Regions from separate parts of the Pseudarthrobacter sp. B907 genome, predicted to be linked through region 4. Evidence: riboswitches for the same ligand, from Rfam matches in the RefSeq annotation. Region 4 holds a riboswitch; each other region holds the start of a gene.

Region 1 (4,452 bases), on a different contig from region 4:
CCGGCGAGCGGGAACAGCAGGAGCTCGCCGGCGAGCGCCACGGATGCGGAAACCCAGTCGATGGACAGCGCAAGCGCCACGGTGGTGAGCAGGACGCCGGAGAACTTGGCCAGCGGGTTGGCGCGGGTGAGCAGGGCATCGTTGCCGCGCAGGGTCAGGGTCTCCCTCACGGTGCAGCCACCCCCGGGTGCGCCCGCCCGGACAACCCGGGCTGCGGGGCGCCGAGGGCGAGCTCGGCGCCGCCCAGGACCTGGCTGAATTCGGCGTCGTGGGTCACCGAGACCACGGCGGTGCCGGCGTCGAGCAGCTCGGAGAGAAAGGAGGCCAGCTCCGCCCACGTGTTGGCGTCCTGGCCAAAGGTGGGCTCGTCCAGCACCAGGACCTGCGGGTGGGCGGCGAGCACGGTGGCTACCGAGAGCCGACGCTTTTCGCCGCCGGAGAGCGTGTAGGGGTTGGCGTCCACGAGGTCGCGCAGCCGCAGTCGCTCCAGCAGCTCGTCCACCCGCTCTTCGCCGCGGCCCAGGTGGCGGGGGCCGAACATCAGCTCATCCAGCACCCGGCCGGTGACGAACTGGTGCTCGGGTTCCTGGAACACCGTGCCGATCCGGGCGATCAACTGCTGGGCCTTCCACTTGTACGGATCGATGCCTGCGCCGGCGCTCAACTCGGTGGTGGCGGAGACGCACCCGGCAACAGGTTCCAGCAGGCCGGCCAGGGTCAGGGCGAACGTCGACTTGCCGCAGCCGTTGGGGCCGGTGATGGTCAACGCCTGCCCGGCCCGGACCTGGGCCGTGATCCCGGACTGCACCGGCGCGGGCGGGACCGTGCGGAATCCCCCCAGCAGGCCGGTGCGGCGGGGCCGTTCGCGGGAGACGGCCAGCCCCTCGGCAGCGAGCAGCAGCTGGGCGGCATTTGAGCCCGCCGGGCCGCCACCGCGGGTGATCCCGTCTGCCACTCCGCTGCGCGCCCGCGTAGCCGGGACGTGGCCCGGCACCCAGACGCCGGCGGCGATGAGCATGTCCCGCGCCTGCTCCAGGACCGTCTCGGGCGGCCCGTCCAAGAGCACGGCGGAGTCCGCGCCGGACCCCGGCTGCAGCACGACGATCCGGTCCACGAGGTCTTTCCAGACGGCGACGCGGTGCTCCACGACCACCAGTGTGGCCCCGGTCTTGTCCACGCAGCGGCCCACGGCGTCGCGGACCTCCAGGACACCGGCGGGGTCGAGGTTGGCGGTGGGTTCGTCCAGCAGCAGCAGCCCGGGCCGCATCGCGAGGATCCCGGCGAGGGCCAGCCGCTGTTTTTGGCCGCCGGAGAGCGCCGACGTCGGGTGCTCCAGCGGCAGCCCGCCGAGCCCGACGTCGTCGAGCGCTTCCGCCACGCGCCGCCAGATCTCCGCCGGCGGGACGGCGAGGTTCTCGGCGCCGAAGGCGACGTCGTCGCCGACCCGCGAGAGCACCACCTGGGTTTCCGGGTCCTGCTGCACCAGGCCGGCCCGTCCACGTGCTGCCCGGGGCGGGACAGCGTCGATCAGCAGGCTGCCGGTCTCGTCGGCGTCGTCCGCGTCGGCGGAAGCGGCTGCGGAAGCGGCTGCGGACGGGCCGGCGCCCTCCCCCAGCACCCCCGCCAGGGCGTGCAGCAGCGTGGACTTGCCGGAACCGGAAGGGCCCAGCAGCAGCACACGCTCGCCCGGGCGGATATCCAGGTCCAGTCCGCTGACGGCCGGACGTGTCCGCCCGGCGTGCCGCCAGCCCCAGCCGCGGGCGGTGACCGCGGCGGGCCGTACGTCGTAGACAGGAGTCATGCGTGTGCGGGCATCAGGAGAACACGGGTTCCGATGCCGCCTTGCGGGACGCGAACGACGCGAGCACCCCGGTCTTGGCCAGCCCGCGGGTGGCCAGCCAGGACAGTCCGCCGGCGATCACGGCACCGGAGACGGCGCAGAAGACGATGTAGGCGAACTTGTCACCGGTCTCGTAGGCGATGTTCCAGCCCCAGGGCAGGAAGGAGTCGTTGAGGCCGCAGAACAGGCCCGCGCCGGCTCCGGCCAGCAGGGACACCGGCAGGTTGAACCGCTTGTACAGGAACGCGGCGAAGACGAGCTCGGCGCCGAGGCCCTGCACAAAGCCGGAGAACAGCACGGAGGCGCCGTATTGGGAACCCATGATCAGCTCACCCGTGGCGGCCACGGTTTCGCAGAACAGCGCTGCTCCCGGTTTGCGGATGACCAGCATGCCCAGCACCGCCGGGATCATCCAGCCGCCGGCGTAGAGCCCGGTCAGTGGCGGGTAGACCGCGTTCAGCGGCACGGCTACGAGGTTGGCGCCCTGGGACCAGGCCCAGAAAATCACGCCGCCGGCAACAGCAATCAACGCGGCCAGCACAATGTCGACCACACGCCAGCTGTATTTGCCGGTGGCCAGTGTCTGCTTTGCAGAAATATCAGTCATATCGTCCTCCTGAGGTACAGGAGGGGAGGGTGTTCCGGCTGCGCGCGGCTTCCGCCACGGGTGCCGGGCACCCTGAGAACTCGACTCCCTTGCGCCGGTACTAACCGGATCAGGTTCGAGGGTCTGCGGCTGTCCGCACTCTCAGCGCCCACCTGTGGATCCCCGGACTGCTCCGGATTGCCGACGGCGGCGCTCCCCTGTCGTATTTAAAATCGCCCTTGTGGGCTGGGCCAGTTTACACCCGTTGGGGTTGCGCCGCGGCAGAACGTAACGGAAGCTGAATCCCATGAGCGACGCACCAGGGCCTTCCCCCGACTACGACCCGGACTCCGCGGAACCGCAGCCGCCGGGATCCCTGGCCGCGCTCATCGGCCGGATCCTGACGGAAATCGATGAACTGCAGTTCGAGTCCTTCAGCAAGGACGACGCGCTGGAGCTCGGGTTCCTGCTGGTGGAGCTCGGCCGGCAGCGCAACCACCCCATCGCCATCGACATCACCAAGGGTGAGCAGGTGCTCTTCCACGCGGCCCTCGAGGGTGCCACCCCGGACAACGAGCGCTGGATCAGGGCCAAGCAGCGCACGGCCTCGCGGTATGAAGTCCCGTCGCTCCTCGTGGGACTGCGGGCCCGGGCTGCCGGGCGCAGGATCGAGGACAACGCCTGGTTCGACCAGCTGGAGTTTGCCGCCCACGGCGGCTCGTTCCCCGTCTACCTGCGCGGAACCGGCGCGGTGGGCACGGTCACGGTCTCGGGGCTGCCGCAGAAGGCCGACCACGAACTGGTGGTCGAGGCCCTGACCGAATTCCTCGGCCGTCGGGGCGCCAGGGGAGGCTAGGCTAGGGGAAGCCCTGTTCCCTCCCGCAAGGAGTACGCCGCATGAACATCTTCATCAAACTGCTTGGCACCGGCATCAGCCTCGTCGCCGGTTTTGTCGGCACCAAGGTGGTTGACACCGTCTGGGAAAAGACCACCGGCAACAAGCCGCCCAAGGGCCACGACGACGACGTTCCCACCACCCTGCGCCAGGCCCTGACCTTTGCCCTGATTTCGGCCTCGGTCAGCGCCATCATCCAGGTCCTCGCCAACCGCGGCACGCAGCGCGCGATCACCCGCTTCGCCAAGACCCAGGATCTGGTCTAAACCGCTTGGTCTAAACCGCCTCGTCCAGAGCGGCGGGTCCCGGCGGCGGCGTCACTCGACGTCGTCGTCGGTGAACCCGCTCTTGCCGGCCGCCTGCTGCACCACGGCCTCCAGCTCGTCCGCGCTGAGCAGCTCCGGGTGCAGGTGTTTGGTGCGGTAGCCGGCCCGGCCCACCATGTGGGCGGAGACCGGAACGGTCAACAGCTGGAAGATCCATGCCACCACCAGCACCGGCCACACCCACCAGGTCCGCAGCTGCAGCCCCACGGCGCAGAGCAGCAGGAACAGTCCCAGCACCTGCGGCTTGGTCGCGGCGTGCATCCGGCTCATCAGGTCCGGGAACCGCAGCAGGCCGATCGCGGCGCCGAGGGACATTACCGCCCCGAGCACCATAAACACGGCCGAGACGGCGTCGATCACGGCGTCGGCGGGGAACGTCTCAGGATTCATTGGGCTGCTTCCTCCGGTCTGCCACAAAACGGGCCACCGTCACCGAGCCCACAAAGCCGATGATGGAGATGGCCACCAGCAGCATCAGGTTGTTCAGGTGGCGGTTCACGGCCATGTCGATGCACAGCGCCGCCCCGAGAATGGCGAGCAGCACGTCGGCGGCCAGCACCCGGTCCAGCAGCGAGGGCCCGCGCGCGATGCGGATGATCGCCCCGCCGGCGGCGAGGGACAGCACGACGGCGGTAATGGCCAGGACCAGGGGCATCATGCGCCCACCTCCTGTTTCAGGGCGGAGAGTTCGGCCTTGGTGCCCATGATCCGGATCAGCCCGGCCTCGGTGTCGCGGACTTCCTTGCGGAGCTTGGCGGCATCCTCGGCGTCCCGGACGTTGATGCCGTGGATGTAAAGCGTGGAC
Region 2 (4,452 bases), on a different contig from region 4:
CTTCCTTCAGCAACTGCAACAGGGGGTCGGCGGTGCCGCCGTCGAGCTCGGCCTGCACCCCGTGGTAGCTGAGCTTGGCCCGGCTGCGGACTTGCGCCCGGCGCACCAGGACCGAGGACACCTCGGCGGCGGCGTCGAGCTCGAACTCCCAGACGAAGGCCGCGCAGAGCTGGCCGGCCAGCAGGCTGCCGGCCGCCTCGCTGATCACTTCCGGATGCAGCGGGATCCGGCCCTCCGGCGTGTAGAACGTCTGGCCGCGGCGGCGGGTTTCGGCGTCGAGCGCGCTGCCGGGGGCGACGAAGGAGGGGACGTCCGCGATCGCGTAGAAGACTTTGTACCCGTCGCCGGCGCGGTCAATGAAGAGCGCCTGGTCCAGGTCCGTTGAGGAGGCCGGATCAATGGTCACAAACTCCACGTGGGTCAGGTCCAGGGCCGGCAGCTCGTGGCCGGCCACCGCAGCCTCGGCCTCGCGGAGCACCTCGTCCGGGAACGGGCCCGGCAGCTCCAGCGTGGTGCGCAGTGCGTTGAGCGACTGGGCCAGTTGGTTCTGCTGCTGGCGCACGCTTGGGGTCAGGCGATGATGAGACACGAAAATCAGGTTAGCCCGATTTTGGCCATTAGTCTTGGAGCATGAGCACTTCCCCGGCCAGCCCCGTCCGCGACCAGCATTTTCTCCGGGAGCTGCTGGGCGTGATGGCCTACGGGGAGCTCTCGGCCTTCGAACGGCTGTCCTCCGACGCCCGGTACTCGCCCACGCTGCGGGACCGCGCCGTGCTGGGGAGCCTTGCCCTCACCGAGTTCCAGCACTACGAGCTCGTCTGCGCGAAACTGGCGGAGCTCGGCGTCGACGCGGAGGAGGCCATGCTGCCGTTCCAGCCGTCCGTGGACCAGTTCCATGAGCGCACCCGCCCCTCCGACTGGTACGAGTCGCTGATGAAGGCCTACGTGATCGACACGGTGTCCGCGGACTTCTACCGCCTGATTTCCGGCTACGTCGACGCCGGCACGGCCGCCCTGATCGAGCAGGTCCAGTCAGCCGAGGGTGCGACGGCGGTGCTGGGCGAACGGCTCAAGGCGGCGCTCGCGGATGATCCCCGGCTGGCTTCCCGGCTGGCCCTGTGGGCGCGGCGCCTGCTGGGCGAGGCGCTCACCCAGGCCCAGCGCGTCAGTGTGGACCGCGCCCTCCTGCGCGGTCTGGCCGGCGTGGACGAGGCCGGGGCAGGGGAACTGGTCCGCTCCCTGACTGCCGAGCTCGCCGCCGCCCACTCCCGCCGGATGTCCCAGCTGGGGCTCGCGGGTTAGCTGGACGCGGCGTCGGCATCCGCCCCCGCGTCGAGCGAAGCAAGCAGCGCGCGTGCCGCCCCGGCGGGATCGTCGGCCTCGGTGATCGCCCGGACCACCACGACCCGGCGGGCGCCCGCCTCCACCACCTGCTCCACGTTGCCCAGATCGATGCCTCCGATCGCAAACCACGGCACCACCCCGGCGACCCGGCCGCCGTCGCCGGCCTCGGCCCGTTCAATCGCCGCCGCGGCGTAGCGCACCAGGTCCAGCCCGACGGCGGCGCGGCCCGGCTTGGTGGGGGTCGCCCAGACCGGACCCACGCAGAAGTAGTCCAGCCCGCTCCGGCCCGGGGCCGCGGCGATGGCCGCGTCGACCTGCTCCGGGGTGTGCGTGGACATGCCGATCACGGTGCCCTTGCCCAGGAAATCACGGGCCGCGGCGAAGGGAATGTCCTTCTGGCCGATATGGAAGACCGGCGCCCCGGCGAGCAAGGCGAGGTCGGCGCGGTCGTTCACGGCCCAGAGCCGGCCGTGCCGCTGCGCCACGGAGTGCAGGACCTCCAGGAGCTCGAGCTCCTCGGCCGCCTCCAACGACTTGTCCCGCAATTGGATGATGTCCACCCCGCCGGCGAAGGCGGCGTCGACGAAGTCCTCGAAGTCGCCGCGGCCCTTCCGGGCATCGGTGCACAGGTACAGGCGGGCGGTGGTGTGGACTTGGCTCATGTTCCAAGCCTAGTTCCTCTAAACTGGGCGCATACCGCGGGAGCCCGCGTAGGCCGCCACACGGCCGCCGGGCTGAGAGGGCGTCAGAGCCGACCGCTTGACCTGATCCGGCTAGTACCGGCGTAGGGAAGGAAACCTATGGACGCACCAGTCCCGCCATTGGCCGCCCCGACGGACCCCTCAGCACACCGGTACGACGTCGCCGTGATCGGCGGCGGGGTGGTCGGCCACGGGATCGCCTGGGAAGCGCTCCAGTCGGGCCGTTCCGTGGCGCTGATCGACGACGCTCCCGGCAGCGGGGCCAGCTGGGCCGCCGCCGGCATGCTGGCCCCCGTCAGCGAACTCCACTACCAGGAGGAAGCGCTCCTCGCGCTCATGCTGGAGGCCGCCCGGCTGTGGCCGGGCTTCGCCGCCGGCCTCGACGGGGCCCTGGACGGCGGTACCGGGTCCGGCCCGGAAGGGGCGGGCGGCACCGGGTATCTCACGACGCCGACCCTCGCCGTCGGCGCGGATGCGGCGGACCGCCGGGCACTCGCGGACCTGCGGGCCGTGCAGCAGGCCTGCGGCCTCGCCGTGGAGCCGCTGACCGTGCGTGAGGCGCGGGCCCGCGAGCCGCTGCTCAGCCCCGGCATCTCCTGCGCCCTCGACATACCCGCCGACCACCAGGTGGACCCACGCCGGCTGCTGGCCAGGATCGGAGCGCTGCTGCGCGCGGACGGCCGGTTCGCGGCCGTGCCCCGCCGCGCCGCCGGGCTGCTCTGGGACGGCGGCCGCGTTGCCGGCGCCAGCCTCGAGGGCGGCGGCGAGATCCGCGCCGACGAGACCGTCGTGGCCAACGGCCTCGGGGCGGCGGACCTGCAGGGCCTGCCCGGGGGACTCGCCCTGCCGCTGCGCCCGGTCTACGGGGACATCCTCCGGCTCCGTGTGCCGCCACAGCTCCGGCCGCTGCTGCGCTCCACCGTGCGGGGACTGGTCCGGGGGGTGCCGGTGTACATCGTCCCGCGGGAGGACGGCACGGTCGTGATCGGAGCGACCCAGCGCGAGGATGCGCCCACGGAGTCCGGCGCGGTGTCCGCCGGCGGCGTCTACCAGCTGCTCCGCGACGCCCAGCAGCTGCTCCCCGCCGTCGCCGAACTCGAACTGCTCGAGGCCACGGCACGGGCACGGCCGGGAACGCCGGACAATGCCCCGCTCCTGGGGCGCGTTCGCCGCCCTGGCTCCGGCGGCGACGTCGAGGGGCTGATCATCGCCACCGGCTTCTTCCGGCACGGCGTCCTGCTGACCCCGGTGGCCGCCGCGGTCTGCCGGGAGCTGCTGGACGGCCCGCCGGACCCGCGCTGGGCCGGGTTCCGCCCGGACCGCTTCTCCGCCCGCCGGGAATCAGCACAGGACTTTTCACCGAACGACAGGACAACAGCATGAACATCAGGCTCAACGGGGCACAGCACACCCTCGCCGACGGCGCCACGGTCAGCGCCCTGGTCAGCGTCGTCACCGGCCGGCCGCTGGCCGCCGACGGCCAGGCCACGGACGGCCGGAAGCTCGGCGTCGCCGTCGCCCGCAACGCCGAGGTGGTACCGCGCAGCCGCTGGCACGCGACGGCGCTCGCCGAGGGCGACGACGTCGAGCTCGTCACGGCAGTCCAGGGAGGATGAACACCATGGGAGAAACAGCACCGACCGCAACGCGGCAGACACGCCGGGATCCGCTGACGATCGACGGGGTGGAACTGGGCTCGCGGCTGATCATGGGGACCGGCGGCGCGCCGAGCCTGGACGGCCTCGGCACCGCCCTGGTGGCCTCCGGAACCGAACTCACCACGGTGGCAATGCGCCGCTACTGGCCGGCCGAAACCGGTTCGCTGTTCCAGTTGCTGGCGGAGCGGAACATCCGGGTGCTGCCCAACACCGCCGGCTGCTTCACCGCCCGGGACGCCGTCCTCACGGCCGAGCTGGCCCGGGAAGCACTCGAGACGGACTGGGTGAAACTCGAGGTGATCGCCGACGAGCACACGCTGCTGCCAGACGCCGTGGAACTCGTGGAGGCCACCGAACAGCTGGTGGCCCGCGGGTTTAAGGTCTTCGCCTACACGAACGATGACCCGGTGCTCGCCCTCCGGCTCGAACACCTCGGCGCGACCGCCGTGATGCCCCTCGGCGCCCCGATCGGCACCGGCCTGGGCATCCTGAACCCGCACAACATCGAACTGATCGTCTCCCGGGCGTCGGTGCCGGTGGTGCTCGACGCCGGCATCGGCACCGCCTCCGACGCGGCGCTCGCGATGGAACTGGGCTGCGACGCCGTGCTCCTCGCCACCGCCGTGACCCGCGCCCAGGACCCGGCGATGATGGGGGAAGCCTTCAAACACGCCGTCATCGCCGGCAGGCTTGCCCGGAACGCCGGCCGGATCCCGCGCCGCGAGCATGCCCTCGCCTCGTCCGCCATG
Region 3 (4,452 bases), on a different contig from region 4:
TTCGGACATGCCTCCGAACTGGTCGCGGATGTCCTGGGAGAGCCGCATGGAGCAGAACTTGGGTCCGCACATGGAGCAGAAGTGCGCGGTCTTGGCCGGTTCGGCGGGCAGGGTCTCGTCGTGGAAGGATTCGGCTGTTTCCGGGTCCAGGGAGAGGGCGAACTGGTCCCTCCAGCGGAACTCGAAGCGTGCCTTGGACAGGGCGTCGTCGCGTTCGTGGGCGCCGGGGTGGCCTTTGGCGAGGTCGGCTGCGTGGGCGGCGATCTTGTAGGTGATGACTCCGGTCTTGACGTCGTCCTTGTTCGGCAGCCCGAGGTGTTCCTTGGGCGTGACGTAGCAGAGCATAGCGGTGCCGTAGCGGGCGATCTCGGTGGCGCCGATGGCAGAGGTGATGTGGTCATAGCCCGGTGCGATGTCGGTCACCAGCGGCCCCAGAGTGTAGAAGGGGGCGCCGTCGCAGAGTTCCTGCTGGCGTTCGACGTTTTCGCGGACGAGGTGGAAGGGGATGTGCCCGGGGCCTTCGACCATGACTTGCACGTCGTACTTCCAAGCACGCTTGGTAAGTTCGGCGAGGGTGTCAAGTTCGGCGAACTGGGCGGCGTCGTTGGCATCGGCCGTCGCGCCTGGCCGCAGGCCGTCACCGAGGGAGAACGCGACGTCGTACTTGGCGAAGATCTCGCAGAGTTCATCGAAGTGCGTGTAAAGGAAGTTCTCCTGGTGGTGGGCCAGGCACCAGCCGGCCATGATCGACCCTCCGCGGGAAACGATCCCGGTAACCCGGTTGGCGGTCAGCGGCACGTAGCGCAGCAGCACCCCGGCGTGGACGGTCATGTAGTCGACGCCCTGCTCGCACTGCTCGATCACGGTGTCCCGGTAGATCTCCCAGGTCAGGTCATTGGCCTCACCATTGACTTTCTCCAGCGCCTGATAGATCGGCACGGTGCCGATCGGTACGGGTGAGTTGCGGATGATCCATTCGCGGGTGGTGTGGATGTCATCCCCGGTGGAGAGGTCCATCACCGTGTCGGCTCCCCACTGGGCCGCCCACTGCAGTTTGTCCACTTCCTCGGCAATGGAGCTGGTCACGGCCGAGTTGCCGATGTTGGCGTTGATCTTCACCAGGAAGGCCTTGCCGATGATCATCGGCTCAGATTCGGGGTGGTTGATGTTGTTGGGGAGGATGGCCCGCCCGGCAGCGACCTCGGCGCGGACCAGCTCGACGTCACAGTTTTCCCGCACGGCGACGAACCGCATCTCGGGGGTGATCACGCCCTGGCGGGCGTAGTGCATCTGGGTGACGGTCTTACCCTCGAGGGCGCGGCGGGGCACCGGCTGCGCACCCTTCCATTCAGCAGAAGCGGCACCCCGGCGCACTGCGGACTTCCCGTCGTCGAGCAGGTTCCGTTCCCGGCCGCCGTAGGGCTCGGTATCGCCCCGGGCTTCTATCCATGCAGACCGGAAAGGCTCCAGCCCGACCACCGGGTCACTGCCCGGACCGGCGGTGCGGTACACCGTGAACGGTGGATTCTTCACCCCGTTCGGGGAGTCCTCCAAGGCGATCGCCGTGACAGGGACGCTAATGCCGTGTTCCGGGTCGCGGGCGTACGCGAGGGAATGCGAATTCATGGAGCTCATCGGTGGTTTCCTACTTCCTTCGCCGGCATGACCCGGACAGGTTCAACGGTCGCAGACTGCATCAGCCCGATCTCAGCCCCTGCAAGGGCACCCGTGTGGATGTGATCGATCCTACAGAAGCTTCGCCGGAGGTGGAAAATCCCTTGGACCGGTAACGACGGTGCCCCGCATGCGATCCGCCGGCTGGCGGCGGCGCGGCGCAGGCTGACGGGCACTATTGGCTCTGCCGAAGTTGTCGAGGTCTCTGTGTGGGAGCTTCCGTCGTGGCCCGACGGAGGATGCGTCGAGTTTGTTGATGAACTTACCCGGCCAGCGGGCAACGTTCGCCTATTCGGAGATGGACAAAGCTTTCCATTCCTCGATCCGGGCTTGCTGTAGCGGCGCCTTGCGGTTGAGGTACCAGGCTGCGCCGAGCAGAAGAAACCAAGCAGGTGCCACCACGAGAGCCATCCTGGTGTCATCTGCCTGGGCCAGTGCCACGAGCATGAAGCCGAAGAATGTCAGCACCACATAGGGCATGAAGGCGGAGCCGGGCATCTTGAACGTTGAGGCGGCGTGCAGGGCCGGGCGGCGCCGGCGGAACACGATGTAGCTGACGAGGATCATGGACCAAACGAACATCGTCAGGACGGAGGCCACGGACGTGACGATCGTAAAGGCGCCAATAACGGAATCGCCGGCATAGAGCAGGACCAATCCGGCCAGCAGGAAGATGCAGGAGAACAGCAGGGCGTTCTGCGGGACCTTGCGGACGCTCAGCTTCCCGAATACCTTCGGCGCGTTGCCGTCCTGGGCGAGGCCGTAGACCATGCGGGAGGTGGAGTAGATCCCGGAGTTGGCGCTGGAGGCCGCGGAGGTCAGGACCACAAGGTTGACCACCACCGCGGCGATGCCCAGCCCGGCCAAGGTAAACATGCCGATGAACGGGCTGCTGGCCGGATCGATGCTGCGCCAGGGGTTGACGGCCATGATGACCACGAGGGCGCCCACATAGAACAGCAATACCCGGATGGGGATGGAGTTGATGGCCCGCGGGAGGTTCTTTTCCGGGCTCTTGGTTTCCGCGGCCGCGGTGCCCACAAGTTCGATGCCCGCGAAGGCGAAAATGGCGATCTGGAAGCCGAGGATAAAGCCGAATGCGCCGTGCGGGAACATCCCGCCGTCGTTCCACATGTTGGCCAGGTTCGCCACAGCGCCGCTGGGCGACGTGAAATGCGTGGCGATCATGACAACGCCCGTCGCTATCAACGCGATGATCGCGACCACCTTGATGATGGCGAACCAGAATTCCGTTTCACCAAACGCTTTTACGCCGGGCACGTTCAGCAGGATCAGGACCAGGGGTGTGATCAGGGCCGGGATCCAGAGCGGGGTGCCAGGCGCGAGCTTGTCGACGTAACCGGCAATAGCCACGATGTCGGCCACTCCGGTGACCACCCAGAAGAACCAGTAGGACCAGCCGGTGAAAAAGCTTGCCCACGGACCGAGAAGGTCGCCGGCAAAGTCGCTGAATGACTTGTAGTTCAGGTTCGAAAGCAGGATCTCGCCCATGGCCCGCATGACGAAGAACAACATGGAACCAATGATCATGTAGACGAAAATCACGGACGGTCCGGCGAGGGAGATAGTTTTACCCGACCCCATGAACAGGCCGGTGCCGATTGCGCCGCCGATGGCGAGCAACTGGATATGGCGGTTCCCCAGGGCACGGGCGAGATGTGGTTCGTGGTTGTGTTCGGAGGCGCTGGTCCTGGTCTCCGAGATGGTGCGTTCAGACATGAGCTTCTTTCCTTCTTACGGCCGGCGGTGTGGCGGTAACCGTGGCGCCGCGACACCGACCAGGCGGCTCCGTCGAGGATGTGACGGAGATAACAGCGGGGTGGTGAATTAAGACTAGGGGTATGTTTCCAGCGCGAGGCGGGGAAAATTGCTCGGGCTTAAGTCTCTTCCTCGTGCACTTACTGGCGGTGTCGGCGGGTCGCGGGCTGCTGCGAGGTCCCGTAAGGGATCTCCTCCGGCTTTCTGCCGCGCTTCGCGACGCATCCGGGCCCTTCCTGTAAGAAGGACCCGCATGAGCTGATCATCGCTTGCGGTCCGGAAGTTACGCGACAAACGTCGACCATGTGAACTACAAAAGTCGTCCAATGTCACATGCTGGTCACCGAAACGACCATGCTCTCCTTCGACATCCCCGCCGGCGTGCCGGGGGACCCCCTGCACGCCGTCGTCATCTGGAGCACCCTATTGGGAGACACGCCCTAGCGGCGGCGGTCCAGGTGAAGCCGGTTCCCCACTTCGGGACTGGCGACGTCGATGCCTCCCGAGACTGGGGCATCATCCCCGGCCGTTGCAGGTTCCGCTTTTCTGAAGCCAGCTCAACGTAGATGGCCTCGCTCCGGCGTTCAGCCGCAGCTCAGGCGGTGCTATCGAGGATCAGCCGCGCCGTCTCCGTTGGTTGGTCCCAGTGCGGGAAGTGACCGCAGTTTTCGAACCAGTGGAGCGTTGCATCCGGGAACAGCTCCGTGGCCCGCGCCGCCTCGCTGGGAGCGGTGACCTTGTCCTTCCGCCCCCATCCGATGACCAGTTTGCCCTTGAGTGAACCGGCCGGTGCTCCTTCCTGGCGGGGTCCGTGAATCAGTGCGTTGAGGGCCGGGTCCAGACTGGTTGATGTCTTGAACCCGCGAAGTTCATGTAGGACCAGGTCCTGGGGCAGCTTCCATGGGTGGGCGGAGAACTGAGCCAACAGGGCCGTGCGGCCTACGGGGTTGCCCGTGAGGAAGGGGAGCGCCGGTTGGATGCGGCGCACCAGTGCGACGG
Region 4 (4,452 bases):
GTTTGGCCGGAACAAACATTCATTCCATGTGAGGAAAAACAGTCATGCATTCATTTGTCCGCAACACCCTTTGCGCCGCAGTTTTCGCCGGCGGCGTCCTCGTCCTCGGCGCCGGAGCGGCCTCAGCCGACACCGGCACCACCACCGGCGCCGGTCTCGGTATCGGCACGCAGAACCAGACCAGCACCACCTCCACGTCCTCGACGGCCAACCGCGAGAGCATCGCCTCGAACCTTGGCCTGAACCTGGGTGCGAACGCCGGTGTGGCGAGCACGATCCAGAACAACGCTACCGCCGGGAACACCGGAAGTACCGGGACCGAGCGTGGATCCGTGGCTTCCAACTTGAACCTGGGCGCTAACGCCGGTGTGGCGAGCACGATCCAGAACAACACCACGACCCGGAACACCGGAACTAGCGGGACCGAGCGTGGATCCGTGGCCTCCAACTTGAACCTGGGTGCTAACGCCGGTGTGGCGAGCACGATCCAGAACAACACCACGACCCGGAACACCGGAACTAGCGGGACCGAGCGTGGATCCGTGGCCTCCAACTTGAACCTGGGTGCTAACGCCGGTGTGGCGAGCACGATCCAGAACAACACCACGACCCGGAACACCGGAACTAGCGGGACCGAGCGTGGATCCGTGGCCTCCAACTTGAACCTGGGTGCGAACGCCGGTGTGGCGAGCACGATCCAGGACAACGCCACCACCCGGAACACCGGAACTACCGGAACCGACCGTGGTTCGTTCGCTTCGGCGTCGAACCTTGGCCGGAACCTGGGCGCCAACGCCGGTGTGGCCAGCACAATCCAGGACAACACAAACACCCGGAACACCAAAAATACCGACACCGACCGTGGTTCGTTCGCTTCGGCGTCGAACCTGAGCCTGAACCTGGGCGCTAACGCCGGTGTGGCGAGCACGATCCAGGACAACGCTACCACCCGGAACACCGGAACTACCGGAACCGACCGTGGTGCGTTCGCTTCGGCGTCGAACCTTGGCCTGACCCTGGGCGCTAACGCCGGTGTGGCCAGCACCATCCAGAACACCACGGATGAGAACAGCACCACCGGAACTGACCGTGGTTCCTTCGCCTCGGCGACGGACCTGGGCCTGAACCTGGGCGCTAACGCCGGTGTGGCCAGCACCAGCAAGAACACTACGGATGAGAACAGCACCACCGGAACCGACCGTGGTTCCTTCGCTTCGGCGGCGGACCTGGGCCTGAACCTGGGCGCTAACGCCGGTGTGGCCAGCACCAGCAAGAACACTACGGATGAGAACAGCACCACCGGAACCGACCGTGGTTCCTTCGCTTCGGCGGCGGACCTGGGCCTGAACCTGGGCGCTAACGCCGGTGTGGCCAGCACCATCCAGAACACCACGGATCAGAACGCCGGAATCATCGGCGGCTAATCCAGCCAGTCGGAGGGCCGGATGCCGTACACGGCACCCGGCCCTTTCCGTCCGACCATGGTGCCGACCCCGCCCTGGCACACGGTGAGGTGTGTCAAGGATGGGAGACAGTCGCGTTGTTTCTTTTGGGTCAGGCAGCCGCGGGAAGCGGTTGCTCGGTGGGTTGAGAGCGAGGCGAACGACGCGCCGATGGGGGCCAGACCGGCGTAGTTGCCAACGAAAAACCCACGGGACGTGGGCGCTGTCATCATGTCGGACAGCCGTCGGGAACAGCTGCTTACGCCGGCGTCCGGACCGGCGCGCCCTCGGCAGCCCTGCAGTCATCGGTCCATGGCTTGCGCATGAACTCGGGCATCCAGCAGATTTTCCCGTGGTTGCGGTCTCTGTAAGCTTGGTCATATCCACACGGGTGCCCTGATGCAGGGGCTGAGATCGGGCTGGCGCAGTCCGTGACCGTTGAACCTGTCCGGGTCATGCCGGCGAAGGAAGTAGGAAATCACCGATGAACGCTATGAATTCGCATTCGCTCGCGTATGCCCATGACACAGAACACGGCATTAGGGTCCCTGTCACGGAGATCGCTTTGGAGGATTCGCCGAACGGGGTGAAGAATCCACCTTTCACTGTCTACCGGACAGCTGGGCCTGGGAGTGATTCGGTGATCGGCCTGGAGCCTTTCCGGTCCGAATGGATTGAATCCCGGGGCGATACCGAGCCTTACGGTGGCCGGGAACGGAACCTGCTCGATGACGGCAAGTCCGCCGTTCGTAGCGGCCGGGCGTGCAATCATTCCGAACAACATTAACCACCCGGAATCCGAGCCCATGATCATCGGCAAGGCATTCCTGGTGAAGATCAACGCCAACATCGGCAACTCCGCGGTCACCAGTTCCATTGCCGAGGAGGTGGACAAACTGCAGTGGGCGGCACAGTGGGGCGCCGACACGGTGATGGACCTCTCCACTGGCGATGACATCCACACCACCCGCGAGTGGATCATCCGCAACTCACCCGTCCCGATCGGCACGGTGCCGATCTACCAGGCGCTGGAGAAAGTCAACGGCGAGGCCAACGAGCTGACGTGGGAGATCTACCGGGACACCGTGATCGAGCAGTGCGAGCAGGGCGTGGATTACATGACCGTCCACGCCGGCGTGCTGCTGCGCTACGTTCCCCTCACCGCCAACCGGGTCACCGGCATCGTCTCACGCGGCGGGTCCATCATGGCCGGCTGGTGCCTGGCACATCACCAGGAGAACTTCCTGTACACCCACTTCGACGAACTCTGCGAAATCTTCGCCAAATACGACGTCGCCTTCTCCCTCGGTGACGGCCTGCGCCCAGGCGCCACGGCCGATGCCAATGACGCCGCCCAGTTCGCCGAACTGGACACCCTCGCCGAACTGACCAAGCGGGCCTGGAAGTACGACGTCCAAGTTATGGTCGAAGGCCCCGGACACATCCCGTTCCACCTCGTACGGGAAAACGTCGAACGCCAGCAGGAGCTTTGCGACGGGGCCCCTTTCTACACCCTTGGCCCGCTGGTCACGGACATTGCACCTGGCTATGATCACATCACCTCGGCCATCGGTGCCACCGAGATCGCCCGCTACGGCACCGCCATGCTCTGCTACGTCACCCCCAAGGAACATCTAGGGCTGCCGAACAAAGACGACGTCAAGACCGGTGTGATCACCTATAAGATCGCAGCGCACGCCGCCGACCTCGCCAAGGGCCACCCCGGAGCTCACGAACGCGACGACGCCCTCTCGAAGGCCCGGTTCGAGTTCCGCTGGCGTGATCAGTTCGCGCTGTCCCTTGACCCGGACACGGCGGAGGCATTCCATGACGAGACCCTGCCAGCCGAGCCTGCGAAGACGGCGCACTTCTGTTCCATGTGCGGGCCGAAGTTCTGTTCCATGCAGATCAGCCAGGATATCCGCGACCAGTTCGGTGGCGCATCCGAGCAGGAAGTAATAGCGGGTATGAATGCCAAGAGCGCAGAGTTCCGCGAATCGGGCGGCAAGGTTTACCTGCCCGAACCCGTCCGCCTCAACCCTTAGAAATGCGAGGGTCTGCGGCTGCCGCCGCGGGCCCTCGCGTCCTGGACATGGCCGCCGAACTGGGCGCTGACTGAACAGTTGTGAGTCCGGGTGTCAGGAAAGACTCCGCATCGAGGCCAGGAAACAGCTTCTTTGCAGGCACTCCCTGGCGATTCTAAAGCGCCGATAATGGACCTTCCGTCAACCTAACGGCTCGCGTCGGCCAGGGCCAACGACGGTATGGCAGGGGCGCGGTTCACTCTAGCTTGGCGTCGCGCAGGTACTGGTAGACAGTCTCCCTGCTGATCCCGAAATCACGGGCAAGGAGGGCTTTCGGAATGCCGCTGCCGGCGCGTTCGGCCAGCTCGGCTGCCCGTTCCGGGGTGAGGGTCTTCTTCCGTCCTTTGTAGGCGCCGCGCTGCTTGGCCAGGGCGATGCCTTCCCGCTGGCGTTCCCTGATGAGGGAACGTTCGAATTCGGCGAAGGCACCCATCACGGAGAGCATGAGGTTGGCCATGGGGGAGTCCTCCCCGGTAAAGAGGCGGAGGGCCGCTTTCGTTGGTATGAAGCGATCGAGGTGAGCCGGATACCCCGCCGCCAGACTTGGCGTCACTGCTCTGACGGCGGCTTCCTGACGTAAGTGCGCAGAACAAGGTATGAGACACTTCCAGCCAAGAGTCCCCAAAAGGGAGAAACGATACCCCACGGAGAAATACCCGAAGACGTAACCACCAGCGTGATCAGTCCGGCTTCAACGGCCTCGGGAGCGCAATTGAAGCCGGACAGGGAATCGGAAAGAGAACTCTGAAGGGCTCCCACAATAGCGACCCCAGCCAAGGCAGCCATCATTTCAGTCGGAAGCGAGGAAAACAGGGCGACAGCCATCGTGCTGAACAGTCCGAAAAGGATAAAGAAAAGGCCCGCGAACACAGCTGCAACATATCGGCGCCGTATGTCGCTGTGAGCTTCTCGACCAGCACAAATTC

Evidence for each region. A riboswitch is a leader RNA that binds a small molecule or an ion and turns the genes downstream of it on or off. The one in region 4 is predicted to bind thiamine pyrophosphate.
Region 1: another riboswitch for thiamine pyrophosphate. It lies ahead of ABLI39_RS13620 (ECF transporter S component); the one in region 4 lies ahead of thiC (phosphomethylpyrimidine synthase ThiC).
Region 2: another riboswitch for thiamine pyrophosphate. It lies ahead of thiO (glycine oxidase ThiO); the one in region 4 lies ahead of thiC (phosphomethylpyrimidine synthase ThiC).
Region 3: another riboswitch for thiamine pyrophosphate. It lies ahead of thiC (phosphomethylpyrimidine synthase ThiC); the one in region 4 lies ahead of thiC (phosphomethylpyrimidine synthase ThiC).

Annotation. Positions count from the first base shown of each region.
Region 1 covers NZ_JBEEQE010000016.1:38,295-42,746, reverse strand. Annotated here, with positions in the region: gene ABLI39_RS13630 (energy-coupling factor transporter transmembrane component T family protein) at 1-170, opposite strand, end outside; gene ABLI39_RS13625 (ABC transporter ATP-binding protein) at 167-1,801, opposite strand; gene ABLI39_RS13620 (ECF transporter S component) at 1,815-2,447, opposite strand; TPP riboswitch at 2,516-2,656, opposite strand; gene ABLI39_RS13615 (heme-degrading domain-containing protein) at 2,734-3,282, shown strand; gene ABLI39_RS13610 (DUF4235 domain-containing protein) at 3,324-3,587, shown strand; gene mnhG (monovalent cation/H(+) antiporter subunit G) at 3,639-4,037, opposite strand; gene ABLI39_RS13600 (MrpF/PhaF family protein) at 4,027-4,305, opposite strand; gene ABLI39_RS13595 (Na+/H+ antiporter subunit E) at 4,302-4,452, opposite strand, start outside.
Region 2 covers NZ_JBEEQE010000003.1:53,997-58,448, forward strand. Annotated here, with positions in the region: gene ABLI39_RS03290 (RNB domain-containing ribonuclease) at 1-589, opposite strand, end outside; gene ABLI39_RS03295 (ferritin-like fold-containing protein) at 631-1,302, shown strand; gene thiE (thiamine phosphate synthase) at 1,299-2,006, opposite strand; TPP riboswitch at 2,033-2,153, shown strand; gene thiO (glycine oxidase ThiO) at 2,145-3,428, shown strand; gene thiS (sulfur carrier protein ThiS) at 3,425-3,661, shown strand; gene ABLI39_RS03315 (thiazole synthase) at 3,667-4,452, shown strand, end outside.
Region 3 covers NZ_JBEEQE010000002.1:160,740-165,191, reverse strand. Annotated here, with positions in the region: gene thiC (phosphomethylpyrimidine synthase ThiC) at 1-1,635, opposite strand, end outside; TPP riboswitch at 1,633-1,740, opposite strand; gene ABLI39_RS02310 (amino acid permease) at 1,963-3,414, opposite strand; gene ABLI39_RS02305 (alpha/beta fold hydrolase) at 4,049-4,452, opposite strand, start outside.
Region 4 covers NZ_JBEEQE010000007.1:18,639-23,090, reverse strand. Annotated here, with positions in the region: gene ABLI39_RS07855 (hypothetical protein) at 45-1,424, shown strand; TPP riboswitch at 1,820-1,929, shown strand; partial or broken gene thiC (phosphomethylpyrimidine synthase ThiC) at 1,927-3,487, shown strand; partial or broken gene ABLI39_RS07845 (helix-turn-helix domain-containing protein) at 3,723-4,007, opposite strand; gene ABLI39_RS07840 (benzoate/H(+) symporter BenE family transporter) at 4,076-4,452, opposite strand, start outside.